DNA from 3 places in the Photobacterium damselae subsp. damselae genome. Region 3 is predicted to be linked to each of the others. Evidence: predicted binding sites of a transcription regulator. Region 3 holds the regulator's gene; each other region holds the start of a gene.
What was found. Region 3 encodes PurR, which represses purine synthesis genes. Its sites were predicted from a motif close to TNANGNAAACGTTTNCNTNA; they were not measured.

Region 1 (4,259 bases), 1.6 Mb from region 3:
TTTTCATGGCTTTGATAAACGCAAAATTGCTCCATTCATTATTGCCCAACTTTTAGGTGCATTTTGTTCTGCTGCATTAATCTATGGTTTATACAGCAATTTATTCACCGAGTATGAAGCAACTCATCAAATTGTTCGCGGTTCACAAGAGAGCTTAGCGACTGCTGGTATCTTCTCAACCTACCCTCATGCAGCCTTAAGCTTCTTCGGTGCATTTGCAGTTGAGTTCACCATTACCGCTGTTTTGATGTTTGCTATTTTGGCCATTGGTGACCAAAAAAATGGAGCTGCACGTGGTGCTCTAGGCCCAATCCTAATTGGTGTATTAATCGCCGTAATTGGTGGTTCTCTTGGTCCACTAACAGGCTTTGCAATGAACCCAGCTCGTGACTTTGGCCCTAAATTCTTTGCTTTCTTAGCTGGATGGGGTGACATGGCACTGACTGGTGGTAAAGATATCCCTTACTTTATCGTCCCAATTTTAGCGCCTATTTGCGGTGCACTCTTTGGTGGCTGGCTATATCCAAAAGCTATTGGTGTTTACCTACCAGGCAATAACTGCACTTTACCAAATCAATGTGAAGGCGCAGAAGAGATCAAACAAGAGGCGGCATAATCCCCCTCTGCACTAAGAAAACGAACATAACTATAGGTGGCAACCTAAAAGGATTGCCACCAACCTACTACCCTATATAGAGACCCATTAGAGGAATTGATCATGACTACTGAGCAAAAATACATTGTGGCACTGGATCAAGGCACCACCAGCTCTCGAGCAGTTGTACTCGATCAAAATGCCAATATCATTTGTAGCTCTCAGCGTGAATTTACCCAAATTTATCCAAAATCAGGATGGGTTGAGCACGATCCTCTCGAAATTTATGCAACTCAAAGCTCGACCTTAGTTGAAGCTTTAGCAAAAGCAGGTATCCGCAGCGATCAGGTTGCTGCAATTGGTATTACCAACCAGCGTGAAACCACCATCGTTTGGGATAAAACTACCGGCAAACCGGTTTATAACGCGATCGTATGGCAATGCCGTCGTACGGCCTATATTTGTGAAGATTTAAAACAACAAGGCCTAACGGATTATATTCGTGATAACACAGGTCTTGTGGTCGACCCTTACTTCTCTGGTACTAAGATCAAATGGATTTTAGATCATGTAGAAGGTGCTCGCGAACAAGCAGAAGCTGGTAACTTATTGTTTGGTACTGTCGACACTTGGCTAATTTGGAAGATGACCCAAGGCCGTGTCCATGTAACAGATTACACCAACGCATCTCGTACCATGCTATTTAACATCAATACGCTAGAGTGGGATGAAAAACTACTCAAAGCGTTAGATATTCCACTTTCAATGATGCCTGAGGTAAAACCATCATCTCAGGTCTATGGCCAAACAAATATTGGTGGTAAAGGCGGTACTCGTATTCCAATCGCAGGTATTGCAGGTGACCAGCAAGCGGCATTATTTGGTCAAATGTGTGTAGAACCAGGCCAAGCGAAAAACACCTATGGTACTGGCTGCTTCTTGCTTATGAATACAGGTAAAGAGAAAGTCTCTTCTAGCAATGGTCTATTAACTACGCTGGCTTGTGGTCCAAAAGGCGATGTAGCTTACGCTCTTGAAGGTGCGGTCTTTATGGGTGGCGCATCCATTCAGTGGCTACGCGATGAAGTGAAGTTACTCGATGATGCAAAAGACTCCGAATACTTTGCCGAAAAAGTTGGCAGTGCAAATGGTGTTTATGTTGTACCTGCCTTTACAGGTCTTGGCGCGCCATATTGGGACCCGTATGCTCGTGGTGCAATCGTAGGTCTAACTCGCGGTGTGAATTCAAACCATATTATCCGCGCAACGCTTGAAAGTGTGGCTTACCAAACACGTGACGTACTTGATGCTATGCAGGCAGACTCAGGTATTAAACTGGGCACATTGCGTGTTGATGGCGGTGCAGTAGCTAATAACTTCTTAATGCAGTTCCAATCAGACATTCTAGCGGCAGAAGTACATCGCCCAGTTGTGACTGAAGTGACCGCATTAGGGGCTGCATACTTAGCAGGTCTTGCGGTTGGTTTCTGGGATTCAATTGATGAACTCCAAAACAAAGCACAGCTAGATCGTAAATTTGTACCTTGCCAAGACGATAATAAACGTAATCGCCGTTACCGTGGTTGGAAACGTGCCGTTGAATGTGCTAAAGGTTGGGCACTAGACGAAGAGTAATCCTCTATCACATAAGTAACATTAGGGCTTGAGTATTTTCTTAAGCCCTTTTTTATTACCCTCTTATTTATACCTACCTTTGATATCTGCGACTTCCGTTATGTTCTCTCCGATTTTTATTTCTGATGACTTAGGCAAATTAATCTAGATCACGGAAAATCGGATCTTTTTAAAATACGCAAACGATTCACTGGCAATTGTGTTACACTTCGCGCCAGTTCAATATCCCACAATTGTTTTATTTTGGAGTGATCATGAAACGCGATTTAGCAATGGCATTTTCTCGTGTTACCGAGGGAGCTGCACTGGCTGGATATAAATGGCTGGGCCGAGGTGATAAAAACGCTGCCGATAATGCAGCGGTTGAAGTAATGCGTACTTTGCTAAACCAAACTGAGATCGATGGTGAAATCGTGATTGGTGAAGGTGAAATCGATGAAGCGCCAATGCTGTACATCGGTGAAAAAGTGGGAACAGGTGGCGATGCAGTTGATATTGCGGTTGACCCAATTGAAGGGACTCGCATGACGGCTATGGGTCAGAATAATGCTCTTGCAGTTCTTGCCGCAACGGAAAAAGGCGCCTTCTTAAAAGCCCCTGATATGTACATGGAAAAATTGGTTGTAGGTCCTGCTGCTAAAGGGGTTATTGACCTAGATGCACCACTGGCTGACAACTTAGAAAAAATCGCAACTGCTTTAAATAAATCACTCCATGAGTTAGTGGTCATTACTTTAGCAAAACCACGTCATGATGAAGTTATTGCTCAAATGCAAGCCATGGGTGTTCGCGTGTTCGCAGTACCCGATGGTGATGTTGCAGCTTCTATTCTTACCTGCATGCCAGACAGTGAAGTTGATGTGATGTACTGTATCGGTGGAGCCCCAGAAGGTGTGGTATCAGCGGCAGCTATTCGTGCTTTAGGTGGTGATATGCATGGTCGTCTACTTCCTCGCCATCAGGTGAAAGGAGACTGTGAAGAAAACCGTCGCTTAGGTGAAGATGAAATTCGCCGCTGTCATGAAATGGGGATTGAGCCTAATACTCTACTGCGCATGGAAGACATGGCAAAGAGCGATAACGTAATCTTTGCTGGAACAGGTATTACTAAAGGAGATCTGTTAGAAGGTATCCATCGCCAAGGTGATATCGCTACGACAGAAACGCTATTGATTCGTGGTAAATGTCGCACCATTCGTCGCATTAAATCGACTCACTATCTTGAGCGCAAAGACGACGCGATCAAACAACATATTCTATAAGGTTTTTGCACAATAAAAGCAAAAGCTATCGCAAATATAAAAACGTGCTTCGGCACGTTTTTTTTATCGCTGTTGATTTTGTAAAGTAATTGCTTTATTTACTAGGCTATAGGGATAATACTCTACATTGAACTTGATCATCAGGACCTTGCTGGGAGTCGCATGAAAACCAACGACAAAATACTTCACTTACTTAAGCGCGAAGGTGCAACCACAGCAAAAAGTATTGCAGAGCGTTTTGAATTGACCACGATGGGGATCCGTCTCCAGTTACAAGCTTTAGAGCAACAAGGCTTAGTGGAATATTTTGATGTTAAAGTGAAGGTAGGTCGTCCACAACGTCATTGGCAACTCAGTCAACAAGGCCATAACCAATTCAGTGATCGCCATGACGATCTGTTAATTCAAACCTTTGATGCAGTAGAAAATCTATTTGGTCATGATGGTCTTACTCGGGTGATCAAAGAGCGAGAACAGCAAAGTTTATTGCACTATCAAGCGCATATACCAGCAGATGCCACGCTCGCAGAAAAACTTAAGCTCTTTAGTGCTCTTCGAGATCAGGAAGGATATATCACAGAGCTGATCCCTCAAGAAAACGGCTTCCTCTTTGTAGAGAATCATTGCCCTATTTGCCAAGCAGCAACGCGCTGCCCCAATTTATGCCAATCTGAACTCTCAATTTTGACTCAAGTATTAGGAAAGCAATATCAAATAGAACGGTCAGAACATATTGTGGCAGGACAACGCCGCTGCGCTTATTGGAT
Region 2 (4,259 bases), 990 kb from region 3:
GTATGAGTGGCGATGTCATGAATTTGAGGTAAGCTTAATTCTCGAGCTAACACGACTTGAGTAAAACCCACCTGCTCTAAAAATTCGACCTTTTCTTTATCGCGGTTATCAATTTGCGTACTCGCGTGTAAAGCCAGTGGTGGAAGATTCAGTTGTAGAATACCCATATCCTGCACAATCAGAGCATCCGCGCCTGCATGATAGATATCCCAAATCAACTGTTCTGCCTGAGCTAATTCACTGTCAGACAAAATCGTATTAAGAGCAACAAATACCTGAGCATGGTATCTATGAGCAAATTCACACAAACGCTGGATATCTTCAATACTGTTTCCGGCCGCGGCACGAGCACCAAAGGCAGGACCACCAATGTAAACCGCATCGGCACCGTGCTTAATCGCCTCAATACCAAAATCGGCATTTTTAGCTGGAGCAAGAAGCTCAATACGATTTGAAATGTTATTTAATGGCGCTGTCGATAATTCAGAGGCTGACGTCATGATTATTTACGTATGTTAGAGAAAAGAAATTGTGACAAGTATAACACTCATATAATTAGGATTAGAGAGGTCATCTATAGTAAATACTTACTAAAAGTGGTGTTTTTTTATCCTTTAAGAGATTTCACTCATACCTGATTTTGTGTCATATCTTTTCTATCACAACACAAAAACACAATTAAAACAGATAGTTAAATATTATCTTAAAATAGGAGTCGATAAATATAAGTGTGGCTAAGACTAGGTTAAATAAGTAACTTGTAATAAAATATCCACATAATAAATCGCACAATGCGGAGAGATTTTGCAATGTCAGTAAAAGGTCGAATTCACTCTTTCGAATCTTGCGGAACCGTTGATGGCCCAGGTATCCGTTTTATCGTGTTTTTACAAGGCTGCTTAATGCGCTGCCAATATTGTCATAACCGAGATACTTGGGATCTAGATGACGGCAAAGAGATCACGGTAGACGAACTGATTACCGAAGCTAAATCTTACCGCTTCTTTATGAACTCATCTGGTGGTGGCGTAACAGCATCTGGCGGCGAAGCTATGTTACAACCAGAGTTTGTGCGTGATTTCTTTCGCGCCGCGCACGCAGAAGGCATCCATACTTGTCTAGATACTAACGGTTATATTCGTAAACATACGGATGTTATCGATGAAGTATTAGATGATACTGATTTGGTGATGCTAGATTTAAAACAACTGGATGATAGCATTCACCGTGAGCTGGTTGGTGTACCCAATAAACGTGTATTAGATTTTGCTCGTTACTTACATCAGCGCGGTCAAAAAACATGGATCCGTTATGTGATTGTTCCTGGCTATACCGATGATGAACGTTCTGCTCATTTACTGGGGGAATTTATCCAAGATATGGATAACATCGAGAAAGTTGAGTTGCTGCCTTATCACCAACTTGGTGAACATAAGTGGGAAGCAATGGGCTTTGATTACCCTCTAAAAGGTGTAAAACCACCGAAAAAAGAGACAATGGAAAAGATCAAAGAGATCATCCAAAGTTACAATCCAGAACGTAAGGTAATGTACTAAGTACGCGTAATTAGCTTAGTTTGAACAATTACATAATAAAAAGAGCGCTATTTTGAAGCGCTCTTTTTGTATGAATTGGTTCACGATATAAAATAGCGATATCGTAACGCAAACTGGCAACTTAAAATGGATGGGTATTAGCTGAAATCATAATTACAACAAAGGCAATTAGAAATGCCATAATACCGATAGAAATAGGTGCTGTATGCTGAATTTTAGTTACAGGTTCTTGCTCAGTCATTGTGGTTCCTTTATTGGCGATATTTTTATAAATTTATTCTCTCGCAAGATAAATTGATTTAAATCAAAAAACCACAATAGAATTTGAAAAGGATGTTTGCAAAATTCGCTATAGATTTTTTATCAGCAATTATGTATACCTTAAGAAAATATTTCGCATTTCTAACCTACTGGATTTACACACCTTCTTTTATTTCTATAAAAACCTCCTACTTATTACGTATTTTTCCTATTTATCCATGATAAAATTATGGTATAAACACAGCGCAAACGTTTGCGTAATTAAAAATACCGCAAAATATAGCATTAACCACCAATCCGCTTTTAACTTGCAGCAACGATTTTTCGATGCCGTTACTCTCATAAGGATGCGCCTTAATGAAAAGTGATATTCAAATTTGCCGTGAGACAATTCTCACTCCAATTGATCTAATCGCCCAACAAGCTGGCATCGAACCACAAGATCTGACCCCTCAAGGAACATTAAAGGCTAAAGTAAAGCCTGCGATTTTAAATCGTTTAGCAAATAAGCCAGAGGGTAAGTTAGTCCTTGTTACCGCCATTACACCCACTCCACTAGGCGAAGGAAAAACGGTAACCACAATTGGTTTGGCCCAAGGTCTGGCGAAGATCAATCAATCCGTTATGGCTTGTATTCGTCAACCATCAATGGGACCTGTATTTGGCGTTAAAGGTGGAGCTGCAGGTGGTGGTTATAGTCAGGTCGCACCTATGGAAAAGCTGAATCTTCATCTTACTGGTGATATCCATGCCGTAACTGCAGCTCACAACTTAGCGGCTGCCGCTCTTGATGCTCGCCTATACCATGAACAGCGTCTTGGCTATGATCTATTTAGCGAAAAAACAGGCTTACCTGCACTGCGCATTGATATTGATCGCATCGTCTGGAAACGAGTGATGGACCATAATGATCGCGCTCTTCGCATGATCACTATTGGTCAAAACGAACCAGGTAAAGATATTAATGGTATCGAGCGTCACGATGGCTTTGATATTTCAGCAGCGTCAGAGTTAATGGCTATTTTGGCCCTTTCTAATGACTTAGTGGATATGCGTGCACGTATCGGAAAAATCGTGCTTGCCTATGATCTTGATGGAAATCCAGTTACGGCAGAAGATCTACAAGTAGCAGGGGCAATGGCGGTTACCATGTGTGAAGCGATTGAACCAACCTTAATGCAAACGTTAGAAGGTGTACCGACCTTAATTCATGCCGGACCGTTTGCTAATATTGCTCATGGTAATTCATCAATTATTGCTGATAAAATCGGTCTAAAACTGGCCGATTTTGTTGTAACAGAAGGTGGTTTTGGCTCAGATATGGGCTTTGAGAAAGCGTGTAATATTAAAGCCCAACAGGCAAAACGAGGCCCTGACTGTGCCGTTGTTGTTGCCACATTACGCGGGTTAAAAGCCAACTCAGGTCTTTACGATCTTCGCCCTGGCCAACCCCTACCGGATACTATTTTTACACCAGATACTAATGCCTTAACTGCTGGTTTTGACAATCTGCGTTGGCATATTAACAATGCAGCCAAATATGGGGTTCCTGTGGTGGTTGCGATTAACCGCTTCCCACAAGACAGTGATGAAGAGCTTTCTCGACTTAAAGAGATGATCCTTAATACTGAATTTAATGTTCATGTCGATGTTGCTCTAAGTGAAGCCTTTGCCAAAGGTGGCGATGGCGCAACAGAGCTTGCCCATGCCGTGGTCAAAGCCTGCCAGACTCCAGCAAACTTCACCCCACTCTATCGTTTAGAGCAATCATTAGAAGAAAAACTTATGTGTGTGGCAGAGGTCGGTTACGGCGCTCAAGCGATCGAGCTCTCTGATTTAGCCAAACAACAACTGGCTCAATTTAAAGCACAAGGGTTTGATAATCTAGCCGTTTGTATGGCTAAAACGCCACTGTCTATTACGACCGATCCTGCGATTAAAGGGGCACCAACAGATTTTGTTGTTCCAGTAAGAGAATTAAAATTATGTGCAGGCGCAGGATTTGTCTACGCACTATGTGGCAATGTAATGACTATGCCCGGCCTACCAGAAAAACCCGCATATATGAATCTGGACCTAGATGCAGATGGCAATATTATCGGTTTAAGCTAAGCTTTAACTGCTCATTTTATGCTTTATTTCCCAAGCCAAGATTTTTTCTTGGCTTTTTTATATTTTTAATTAAATAACCTTTTAAAACATAATGTTATATCTAGAACAAAACCATCAAATCACCAACAATTAGGATAAAAGATAGGCGATTGATGTTATTTCGCTTAAAATTGTTCTCAGGTCGTCGTCAGATCAATTTTTTTTAATCGTAAACTGGCTAATCTCAAGGCAGATAAAAAACAATTTAAGGCTAATTCACATGGAAATGACTAACGCTCAACGTCTGATTCTTTCAAATCAATACACATTAATGGCGCAGATGGATCCTGA
Region 3 (4,259 bases):
TTGAATGCGCACGGACAACCCTTACTGTCAAAGTGTACTGAATTAGCAACAAAGACCGAGGGTAGCGCGTTTTTATTTCAGCAAAAGCAAAAAATCTTTAAAAATCGATTAGTTGATGGAAAATTCTACAACTTTAGAGGTTTCTTGCTGCACGGTACGATTATCAGGAAGATCGTTGATGAGGATATAACCACTCAAAAAAACCGGAAGAACCGCAACCAATAGGCTTTTCCCTATGTGGTAATTACGATACCAATGTTTGCGAGCCTTAAAAAATAGGATCAAACCCCAAACAAGAAGAAAGATATTTAAAAAACCCATCACGACAATGGTATCAGAGAGTGATTGTAATGAGGCTATATTTTGCTTTACTGCAATGAGAACGGCAAAAATAGGTAGAAAAGAGAGAACGATACTAATTTGAAGTAGTCTTGGCCATTTACAAAACTTGTCTTTAAAAATATTTGTAGTTTGTCCTGGAAATGGGTTGGAACAACTCATAATCGCCTCATACAACATTAGCATCTCTAAGTATTTAATTATTTGAGTGCCCGTATTCCTATATAAGCCTCAAACTATAACTATATTATCGGAAAAATGAGTGAAGGGTAGTTTTGATGTAAGGTGGGTGTAAACTTTGTGACTTTGTTCAATAAACTTTAGTTGTATTTATTTTTTGTATGTCTGTATATGATTATTTTTTAAAAACTGTGTTTTATATTTAATGGGTGGTTTTAACCTAGATATATAAGATTATTAATATATTAATCAGTTGTTATGTAACTTGTTTGATAAAAAAAGAGGCTGATAATAGCCTCTCTACTTAAGTGTTAATTTAGCCAACGTATTGTGAGTATTGTTTTTAATTTAATGACGAAAGTAGCTCATGGCGACGCTGTTCAGTAATTACTGACCAATGCTGACCACTGATAGCTCCTTCAAGTGCCCACAATAGTTCAAGATTTAAAGAGTCTCCTTGAGATGACTGTAGTGCTTTAAATGCATCAAGAGCACCAACAGCAAATAATTGCTCAACGGTTTCAATTCCTGCTTTTTTTAACATGCGTTCATTGGTTAAGCGTAGATTAGGTAGATCTTTAATTCGATTAGGTGTTGCTTTTGATTTGGATTCCTTATCCTTTTCTGCCGCTTGGAGAGAGAGTTCACCTTGCTTGATTAAGCATTGAGTATCATCCCACCAATAGTCAGGAATGGCATAATGTTTTGTGACAACTGGAAATCCTTTTTTGTAATATATATAGGGTTTTAGTCCCAGTGCTTTAAATTCCCCTTCATTATGGCAATTGGCCCGTAGATGTAGCGTATTGTTTACTACCAGAGCAAACATAGTATCACCCGCGAATATACCAAAACCTCCAAACATAGAGCGTGATTTGATACGCCCAAAACATTCAAATAATTTTAACGTGTTTTTTAATACTGGTTTGTCCATGCTTCTTCTCGGTGAAAATAATCATGAGTCACCTAACATCAGAGCGGGGATTTAGATTATCAGAATAACTAAATATTCTGTCAGAAACCCTAAGATTCATGACATTGATATTTTGATTATCGGCAACCCCGCTACCATGAGTTTATGTATATAAACTTTTAGGCCGGAAGCTTTGCGTCCTATCTCTTTCAAGATAGTTTGCCCTGTTCGTAACTGATAAAGGTTAACGTAGATAGCTTAATATTTTTTATATGAAGTTGCAAAATTTGTGATGTTGATTCAGTTAATAATTTAAAATGAGTAATATAGATGCATAAGAAATGTTTAATTATCAGCCAAAAAAGCGCTTTAAGAATAAAGTGTTACGAACATATCCTATTATTAACCTTTTTTTAAATCGTAATTTGGTTAAGGTAAAATGAATACAGAATAAATTTTAATTCATTAAACTGATTAGACCTGTTTAGTCTTTCTTTTTATATAAAAAAAGCCAATATTGAATATTGGCTTCATATTTGGAATAGATTCCCAATTAATTAAGATTCTTTACCGACTTACGAATAACGAGCTCAGGCGCCATTTCAAAAGTTTGACGCTCATGATTCTTATCTTTGACGCGATCCATTAAAATTTCAACAGCCGTTTTACCTAAACGACGTTTTGGCTGATGGATTGTTGTCAATGGCGGTGAAAAATATGGCGCTAAATCGATATTGTCATAGCCAATAATTGAAATATCATCAGGAACTCGTAATCCTGCTTGTTCAAATGTGCTGATCATCGCCATAGCCATAATGTCATTAAAACAGAAAATAGCCGTTGGACGTTCAGTCATCGCGATAAAGTCTTGCGCCGCTTTTACTGCCGTATCACACTCAAAATCACCTTCAAGAATCCAATCTTCATTTACAGATAGATTGCTTTCTGCCATCGCTTTACGGAAGCCTTTAAGACGCTCGCGACAGGTTGACTTGTCTTCATGACCAGACAAACAACCAATTTTGGTATGGCCATTTTCAATAAAGTGTTTAGTTGCAATATAGCCGCCATGCTCTGCATTATCTTGGATTTTATCTGTATGTGGTGACTCTGGGCCCCAATCCATGATAACCATAGGCAGATCTTTTTTGCGTTCTAGCAACTCAAGCAGTTTCTCATCCAGATCGGAACACATAACAAGCAGACCATCGACACGCTTTTCTGCTAGCATGCGAAGGTAATCTTGTTGTTTCGATAGGTTACCTTCTGTATTACACAGAATAAGCGTATAACCTTCTTTATAACAGTACTCTTCAACACCGTGAACAACTTCAGCAAAGAATGGGTTGGTTGATTTAGTTACCAACATACCGATTGTACGGGTTGTATTGCATTTTAAACTGCGAGCAACAGCACTTGGAGCGTAATTAAGCTCATCAACCGCTGCCATAACTTTCTTTTGTGTTGCTTCTGCGACAAAGCGCGTTTTATTGATCACGTGAGAGACTGTCGTCGTTGAAACACCAGCCATACGTGCAACATCTTTAATCGTTGCCATAGTTATTCTTCTAATAATGGGGGTCTAGAGTCAGACCGCAATTCTTTCGATATCAAATTGGTTAGCCAGCTCTACGTTGAGTCTCTCTGGCTATTCAGTTTGTTATCACCACACAGTTAATCTTGCTTTTAATCTCTAATAATTAGCTAAAGTTTAGATGATTAAGCAAGTAATCGGGTTTGTATTGTGAAACCCGCTAAAAGCTAAAAAGCCGCACCATAAAGAGCGGCTTTTTGATAACAAGTGCTATAAGTGAATATTATACGATTCTATTACATTGTGTAATCGCTTGCGATCACATTTTACCTAGAGTCTGCGCGAGTGCAATGTTTCTGTGCTTGAAGCGGAAAATACTTGATAGGCATCAATAAATTTGAATGTAATTAAACGTAAATATTCATTGGTTTTATCGATTAATGGCACAATTTCTGCTCATAACAGAGACATTAAGCCAAAATAACCGGGTAGTTATGTTCTGGATGAGCGATAACTTGAACTGGCCAGCCGTAAACATTTTCGACTGCGGTTGGGGTTAGTACTTGCCATGGCGTACCATCAGCTTGAATTTTGCCTTGGTTCAAAATGATCAAACGATCCGCGTATTGAGCGGCTAAGTTCAGATCATGAATAACAATGATAACGGCAGCACCCTGTTGTGAAAGCGCTTGTGCAATCTCTAAAGTATGATGTTGATGAGCAAGATCAAGAGCAGATGTGGGTTCATCAAGCATTAAAATACATTGTTCGCCAGAGTGCGATAACTGGGTTAATACTCTGGCAAAATGAACGCGCTGTTTTTCCCCGCCAGATAGCGTTGGATAAAGCCTGTTTGCGAGATGATCCACACCAACTTTAACCATATTCTTAGCCGCTAGTTGTTGCGCTTGATGATTTGATATTGCTAAAGGCATCGCACCAAGCTCTGCAACTTCATGAGCAAGAAATGAGAACGATAGGGTACTGTGCTGCGGCAATATACCCATGTGTTTTGCCAATAATTCAGATGGCCAATGATCTTTGGGTCTTGAAAAGATCTCAATCGATCCTGAATTTGGCGTTATTTCACCGTTTAATACCTTCAGTAGACTACTTTTACCGGCACCATTTGGACCTAACAGCGCGGTTATTTGCCCAGACCTTATTTCTAAATCAACATTATCTAGTAAGGTCTTTCTGCCCAGCTGCAAATGAAGGTTAGAAGCTTTTAGTGCTATTGCGTGATGAGAGGATAGTGTGCTGCTCATGCCATACGTCCTTTTTGCTGGATCA

Region 1: a site for PurR is predicted at 2,405-2,424, ahead of glpX (class II fructose-bisphosphatase). Genes of this name have one in related genera too.
Region 2: a site for PurR is predicted at 2,059-2,078, ahead of WAX86_RS11050 (formate--tetrahydrofolate ligase). Genes of this name have one in related genera too.

What each region holds. Positions count from the first base shown of each region.
Region 1 is NZ_CP146970.1:3,080,131-3,084,389, forward strand. Features, by position in the region: gene WAX86_RS14145 (MIP/aquaporin family protein) at 1-616, shown strand, start outside; gene glpK (glycerol kinase GlpK) at 719-2,230, shown strand; gene glpX (class II fructose-bisphosphatase) at 2,485-3,492, shown strand; gene WAX86_RS14160 (metalloregulator ArsR/SmtB family transcription factor) at 3,655-4,259, shown strand, end outside.
Region 2 is NZ_CP146970.1:2,488,488-2,492,746, forward strand. Features, by position in the region: gene WAX86_RS11040 (U32 family peptidase) at 1-500, opposite strand, end outside; gene pflA (pyruvate formate lyase 1-activating protein) at 810-1,556, shown strand; gene WAX86_RS11050 (formate--tetrahydrofolate ligase) at 2,175-3,929, shown strand; gene WAX86_RS11055 (YfbU family protein) at 4,189-4,259, shown strand, end outside.
Region 3 is NZ_CP146970.1:1,493,797-1,498,055, forward strand. Features, by position in the region: gene WAX86_RS06800 (carboxymuconolactone decarboxylase family protein) at 1-12, opposite strand, end outside; gene WAX86_RS06805 (hypothetical protein) at 109-501, opposite strand; gene WAX86_RS06810 (TfoX/Sxy family DNA transformation protein) at 863-1,453, opposite strand; cyclic di-GMP riboswitch class I at 1,572-1,666, opposite strand; gene purR (HTH-type transcriptional repressor PurR) at 1,986-2,990, opposite strand; gene WAX86_RS06820 (heme ABC transporter ATP-binding protein) at 3,437-4,234, opposite strand; gene WAX86_RS06825 (iron ABC transporter permease) at 4,231-4,259, opposite strand, start outside.